3 regions of the Streptomyces yaizuensis genome follow, and region 3 is predicted to be linked to each of the others. Evidence: riboswitches for the same ligand, from Rfam matches in the RefSeq annotation. Region 3 holds a riboswitch; each other region holds the start of a gene.
What was found. Region 3 has a riboswitch for cobalamin ahead of SYYSPA8_RS30605 (cobalamin biosynthesis protein). Riboswitches for the same ligand answer to the same signal wherever they lie in the genome.

Region 1: linked by a shared signal. The riboswitch ahead of SYYSPA8_RS02265 (prenyltransferase/squalene oxidase repeat-containing protein) and the one ahead of SYYSPA8_RS30605 (cobalamin biosynthesis protein) in region 3 are both predicted to bind cobalamin.
Region 2: linked by a shared signal. The riboswitch ahead of metE (5-methyltetrahydropteroyltriglutamate--homocysteine S-methyltransferase) and the one ahead of SYYSPA8_RS30605 (cobalamin biosynthesis protein) in region 3 are both predicted to bind cobalamin.

The regions. Positions count from the first base shown of each region.
Region 1 is NZ_BSBI01000001.1:613,728-615,985, reverse strand. It holds gene SYYSPA8_RS02265 (prenyltransferase/squalene oxidase repeat-containing protein) at 1-1,085, opposite strand, end outside; cobalamin riboswitch at 1,289-1,438, opposite strand; cobalamin riboswitch at 1,542-1,615, shown strand; gene SYYSPA8_RS02260 (prenyltransferase/squalene oxidase repeat-containing protein) at 1,751-2,258, shown strand, end outside.
Region 2 is NZ_BSBI01000001.1:595,906-598,163, forward strand. It holds gene SYYSPA8_RS02175 (hypothetical protein) at 1-74, opposite strand, end outside; cobalamin riboswitch at 558-782, shown strand; gene metE (5-methyltetrahydropteroyltriglutamate--homocysteine S-methyltransferase) at 951-2,258, shown strand, end outside.
Region 3 is NZ_BSBI01000015.1:193,257-195,514, reverse strand. It holds gene SYYSPA8_RS30615 (inorganic phosphate transporter) at 1-692, shown strand, start outside; gene SYYSPA8_RS30610 (hypothetical protein) at 705-926, shown strand; cobalamin riboswitch at 1,050-1,182, shown strand; gene SYYSPA8_RS30605 (cobalamin biosynthesis protein) at 1,299-2,258, shown strand, end outside.

The sequences.
Region 1 (2,258 bases), on a different contig from region 3:
CCGGTGAACCCGCCGTCGTCGCACTGGAGGGCGAGGAGCCGGCCGACCGCGTGGACCGGTGGGGCGACCTTGCCGTTCGCCAGCGCGATCACGGCCATGGCCTGGCCGTCCGTCTGGCCGGTGGTGCGGAAGTCGCCCCGGGTGAGGCAGCCGGGCCCGGGCTCGGGGACATCGCCGATGCCGCTTCGGCAGACGTGCGCCATCAGATCGCCGAGGAGGTCGCGGCCCCCGAAGTCACGGGGGTCGCCGCCGGTCGCCTCCGCCACCAGGGCCAGCCGGGCGGCGGCGGTGGCGTCCGGGGGCTGCTCCGTCCCGGCCGGGTAGGCGTACGCCTCGGTGTGGGCGGGTCGCGCGAGGAACGCGGCGGCCCGCGCGGCGGCGGGGCTCTTGCGGTCGGCGGCGGCGAGGGCCAAGGCGGCCTCCGTGGTGAGCAGGAAGTCGGGCCCGCCGTCCGATGTCACCACCCGCTCGCCGTCCTTGAGGGTGCCGCCGACCCAGCGGACGGCGGCGGGTACGTCGACCGCGCCCGGCGGGACGGTGGGCCCGGAGGGTCCCGGGGAGCCGGTGGGCCCCGGGCCCGCGCCGCCCCGGACGTCGTCGGGGGTGAAGCGGGGCGCTCCGGTGGAGCCCCCGACGCCCGTGGCGCCGAACACCCAGGCGTCGACGTCACCGGGTTTGAGGTTCCGGGCCATCGCGCCGAGCGGGCTGTAGGTCCACTTCCGCTGCCCGGGAGCGGCGATCCAGTACGACCAGTAGGCGCTGGCCGGCGGGGTGAGGACGCAGTCCTCCCGGTCCGGAGTCGGATACGCCGTACCGGAGTTGAACGGTCCGTAGCCGATGCGGCAGATGAAGGCGGGGCCGTCGCGGACGGTGCCCGCGGTCGTGAAGCCCGCGTCGCGCAGCAGCTCGTACCCGGTGGTGGGGGTGAGGTCGCAGCCGCTCTCGACCGTACCGCCGAACGGCTTGAAGTCCACGGCGACGACGGCTCCCCCGGCGCACGGCCGGGCCGGCGCGGCCCGGGCCGGGGCCGGTTCTGTGAGGAACGTCACGGCCGCGCCGAACGTGAGCAGCCCGGCGAGGGCCATGGACAGCGGCCACCGCCCCGCTCCGGCCCCCCGTGCGCCCAGCGCTCCGGTCGCCCGCGTGCTCAGCTCTCCGGTCCCCACCGCGGTCCTCGTCTCTGCCGGGGCGGTCCGCGTGCGTGGCGAAACACCCCCGCGCGGCGGCCCGTCGGGGCGCCGGGGAGGCGGTGACGACCACGCCGTAGTCCGCGACGGCGTTTCCTCGCTCGGTACTCCGCTCGGCGCCAGGTGTTCCGGCTCGCCCGGGGCTTTCGCCGGTCCGGGCCTACGGTTGCGGGTCAGCGCCGGACTTCGACCGGCTTCCCCTGGTGCTGAGTGCTTGCTGAGTGCTTATCAGCCGAAAGGGAACACGGATTCGGTCAGGGCGTCAAGGATGCCTCTTCCGGCTCCGGTTGACGGACCTGGGTGAACGGTGGCGGGCCGCAGGTCACTGGGGTAGCGTCCAGGGCTGCCACATGGGGGAACCCGGTGAGAGTCCGGGGCTGACGCGCAGCGGTGTGGGGCGGCCGGCGACCGCTCCGAGCCCGAATGCCCATGGGGCGAGGCATATTTCAGGAAGCCGTACCACGCGATCCGGACGGCGGCCCCCGGCAGGCGGACCCACCCGGCGCACAGCCGGCGGCGGCCCGTGCGGGGACCGGCCGCGTCCACGATTCCAGGAGCTGGCCATGGACCGTCACCGCACCGCCCGCCGTCTTGTCCTCACGGCGCCCGCCGCGCTGGGCGCCTTCGTCCTCACCGTGCTGCCGGCCTCGGCCACGTCCACGCCCGCCCAGATCGCGACATCGAAGACGAACGGCGTCGCCTATCTGAAGTCCCTCCAGGCGGCGGACGGTTCCTACGCGGGGGCCGGGCTCTCCCACGAGTGGGCGTTCAGCGCGTTCGCCGCCACGGGTACGGCCGTCGTCGACGTGGCCCCGGGCGGCGACACGACGAAGAACGCCCGTACCGTCTACCGGAATCTGCTCTCCACCCCCGGCTGGCCCTCGGCCGCGCCGGTGGTCACCGACTACGAGCGGGCCGTCCTCAACGCGTACGCGGCGGGAATCGACCCGGCGCGGGTCTCGGCCTCCCGGAACCTCATCGCCCATGTGTACGGCTACTGGCAGAGCGCGGAGCCGGGCTACTTCGGCCCGTCCGCCAACTTCAACGGGACCGTGTTCGCCGCCCTCGCCC
Region 2 (2,258 bases), on a different contig from region 3:
GCGCGGTGGCCGTGCCACTCCCAGCTTCCGGTACGGGCCCGGTGGCGGTGGTCCTGGTCTCCGTCCCCGCCCATGGCGGCCCCTTCCCGGTGTCTCAGCTCCGCGGCTGTCGGTCGGTCCGCTCCGCCGCCCCTGCCCCCTCCGTCCGTCCTGTCCCGGCGGCGGTCCGGTGCGGGACGCGGGGCAATCGGACTGCGGACAGGACGAGCGTGATCGCGCGGTTCACCTCAGGCGGCCGTCGCCCGAACGAGCGAGCGCGCCGCGACCCGGCCGGACGGCGACCCAGAGCGTACGAAGAGCGCCCGCGGTGAACCAGACCCCCGCAGGACAGCGGCCGAGGATGACCAGATCCCACCGCCGTGAACGGTTGGTGACGATGGGTCATGGCCGGGGCCGGAGCTTCGGCGGGCGCCCGCACCGGCCCGCGCGGGGCGCTGCCGCCCGCACCGCCGCCGGCGGGGCCCGGTGGCGGGATCCCGGTGCCGCACGGGACGCCCACGTGTCCCGACTCACCGTCCGGAATGTGGAAACGACTACCCACCGACCGGGCGGGGGCCTAGTCTGACCGGGCAACTGGTTCGCCCTGCCCGCCAGGCAGGCGCGTCGTAAGAGGGAACCCGGTGGGAATCCGGGACTGCCCCGCAGCGGTGAGTGGGAACGACCGCCGTCATACGCACTGGACCCGGGACGGGTCTGGGAAGCGACGGCCAGTAGGTGTCCGCCGGAAGGCTCCGGTGGGTGTGCCCGCAAGTCCGAAGACCTGCCCGTTGCCCGTACACGGACCGTTTCGTGTGCGGATATCCCGGTGACCTCGTGGGCGGGTCGGCGACCATACCGAGCGGAGGACCGCGCCATGCCGCGCGCGGCCCGGGTCCGCCCGGTTCGTCACCCCTTCGCGCTCGCGTCCCGTCCCCGGGATCTCAGGGATTCATCTCGCGAAGGAGATCTCCGTGACATCGAAGTCCGCAGCCGCGGCAGCACGGTCCACCGTGTACGGCTACCCCCGCCAGGGACAGAACCGGGAACTCAAGAAGGCCATCGAGGGCTACTGGAAGGGCCGTGTCACCGCCGACGCCCTGACCGCCACCGCCGCCGAACTGCGCGAGCGGAACTGGCGGGAGCTGGCCGACGCCGGGATCGACGAGGTCCCCACCGGCGACTTCTCGTACTACGACCACGTCCTCGACACCACCGTCCTGGTCGGCGCGATCCCCGAGCGGCACCGGGCGGCCGTCGCCGCCGACCCGCTGGACGGCTACTTCGCCATGGCCCGCGGCACCCAGGACGTCGCCCCGCTGGAAATGACCAAGTGGTTCGACACCAACTACCACTACCTGGTGCCCGAGCTGGGCCCCGACACGGTCTTCAGCGCCGATCCGGCCAAGCAGATCGGCGAGCTGACCGAGGCCCTCGCGCTCGGGCACACCCCCCGCCCGGTCCTCGTCGGCCCCGTCACCTATCTCCTGCTCGCCAAGCCCGCCCCCGGCGTGGCCGCGGACTTCGACCCGCTGACCCTGCTGGACCGGCTCCTCCCGGTGTACGCGTCGGTCCTCGCCGATCTGCGCGCGGCGGGTGCCGAGTGGGTCCAGCTGGACGAGCCCGCCCTGGTGCAGGACCGCACCCCGGCCGAGCTGAACGCCGCCGCCCGCGCCTACCGGGACCTCGGCGGCCTCACGGACCGGCCCAGGCTGCTGGTCGCCTCCTACTTCGACCAGCTCGGCGAGGCCCTGCCCGTTCTGGCCAAGGCGCCCGTGGAGGGCCTGGCGCTGGACTTCACCGAGTCGGCCGCCGTCAACCTGGAGAAGCTGGCCGCCGTCGGCGGGCTGCCCGGCAAGCGCCTGGTCGCCGGTGTCGTCAACGGACGGAACATCTGGGTCAACGACCTGGAGAAGTCGCTGGCCACCCTCGGCACCCTGCTCGGTCTCGCGGACCGGGTCGATGTCGCCTCTTCCTCCTCGCTGCTGCACGTCCCCCTCGACGCCGCGCTCGAACGGGACGTCGACCCGCAGATCGTCCGCTGGCTGGCCTTCGCCCGGCAGAAGACCGCCGAGATCGCCACCCTCGCCAAGGGCCTCGCCCGGGGCACCGACGCCATCGCCGGCGAACTCGCCGCCAACCGGGCCGCCCTCGCCTCCCGCGCGGCCTCCCCCATCACCCGCGACCCCGCCGTCCGCGCCCGCACTGGAGCGATCACCGACGCGGACGCCCGCCGCGCCCAGCCGTACGGCGAGCGGACCGTGGCCCAGCGCACCCGCCTC
Region 3 (2,258 bases):
ACGCCCAGAAGACGATGGGCATCATCACGCTGGCCCTGGTCGCCGGCAATGTGCTCGCCCCCGGCTCGAACCCGCCCCTGTGGGTCATCGTCTCCGCCGGTGTCGCGATCGCGCTGGGCACCTACCTGGGCGGCTGGCGCATCATCCGCACCATGGGCAAGGGCCTGACCGACCTCCAGCCGCAGCAGGGCTTCGCCGCCCAGACCAGCGCCGCGAGCGTCATCCTGGCCTCGTCCAACCTGGGCTTCTCGCTCTCCACCACCCACTCCTGCTCCGGCGCCGTCATGGGCTCGGGCCTCGGCCGCAAGGGCGGCGTCGTCCGCTGGTCGACCGCCACCCGGATGTTCGTCGCCTGGGGTCTGACCCTGCCCGCGGCCGGTCTGGTCGCCGCGCTCTCCGAGCTGGTCACCAAGCAGGGCGACTGGGGTGTCGGCGTCGTGGCCGCCTTCCTCGTCGGCTCCTCCGTCGCGATCTGGATCTACTCCCGCCGCCAGGTCGTCGACCACACCAACGTCAACGAGACCGATGACGCCGCGGCCACCGAGGCCGCCGAGGCGGAGCAGGGCGTGGTCACCGCCGCCATCGCCGCCGTCACCCCGCCGCCGGCCGGCATCATCCCCGCGCAGGACGAGCACAAGACCCCGGCCGCCCCGGCCACCGAATCCGGCCCGGCCAGCCCGGCCGCGGTGTAAGGACAGATCAGCATGAACATCGACTGGGTAGCACTCGGCTCCGTCTTCGGCGTGAGCCTCCTCGCCACCGTGACCATCGCGGGCCTCTTCGTCCTGGGGCTCGTCGGCCTCAGCAAGCAGGAGGTGGCCTCGCAGGCCGGCGGTTCGGCAGCCGTCGCCCGGGCCGGCGCCTACCTCTGCTTCACGCTCTGCCTGGTGGCGGTCAGCTTCGGCATCTACCTGATCGTCGTCTGACCGGCCGTCCACACGAACGGGCCGGACACCCCCTGGGGTGTCCGGCCCGTTCCGCATGCCCCGGCGGCCCGGGTGTGGGGCTGAGCACACTGCCCCCGCCGCAGGTCAACGGCAGGTTGACGGGTGTTCTCGCAGCGTGGTGGACTGCCGGGGCCATTGGGCGGCAGCAGAGGAAGCCGGTGCGAATCCGGCGCGGTCCCGCCACTGTCACCGGGGAGACCCGGGAGCCAGGAACTCTCGCCGCCGATCACGTCGAACCAGGGCGCGGACACCCTGAGTGAGGACATATCGCCATGCCCGGCCGCGGCTGCGCCCCGCCCCCCGTCGTACCGCCCGCCCCCGTACCCCGGCCCGGAAGCGGTGCCTGAGGCCGTGCGGGCCGACCGTGTCTTCGTCTGCGGTGCCACCGCCGGGCTGCTGGGGGATCTGCTGTTCGGCGATCCCCGCCGGGGCCACCCCGTCGCCGCCTTCGGACGGGCCGCGACCGCCGTCGAGCGGCTGCTCTGGCACGACCACCGGGGCTGGGGAGCCCTACACACGGCCGTCTGCGCCGGTGGTACGGCCGCCGGGGCGGCCCTGCTCGCCCGGGGTGCGCGCCGCAGCCCCGCGCTCGGTGTGGCCCTGACCGCCGCCACCACGTGGGCCGTCGTCGGCGGCACCTCGCTGGGCCGGGAGGCGCGGGCCGTCGGCGCCGCTCTCGCGGCCGGTGACACCGAGCGGGCCCGGGAGCGCCTGCCCCATCTGTGCGGCCGTGATCCGCACGCCCTGGACGAGGCGGGCATCGCCCGTGCCGTGGTCGAATCCGTCGCCGAGAACACCTCCGACGCCGTGGTCGGCGCGCTGGTGTGGGGGGCGCTCGCGGGGGTGCCGGGCCTCGCCGCGTTCCGCGCGGTGAACACCCTGGACGCGATGGTCGGCCACCGTTCACCACGCCATCTGCGGTTCGGCTGGGCCTCCGCCCGGCTGGACGATCTCGCAGGCTGGCCGGGTGCCCGGCTGACGGCCGTGCTCGCCGTGGCCGCCGGGGGCGACCCCCGGGGGGCGGTACGGGCCTGGCGCGCGGACGCCCACCGGCACCCCAGCCCGAACGCGGGCCCCGTGGAGGCCGCCTTCGCGGGCGCGCTGGGCGTACGGCTCGGGGGGACCCTCTCGTACGCCGGACGGGTCGAGCACCGCCCGGTGCTGAACGCGCCGGGCCGCCCGGTGGCGGTCGCGGACATCGAACGCGCGGTCCGGCTGTCGAGACGGGTGGGCCTGCTGGCGCTCGGCGCGGCCGCCGCGGGCCGCTGGGCCGCCGGGCGGGCGGCCCGCCGAGGAACACAGGGAGGGACA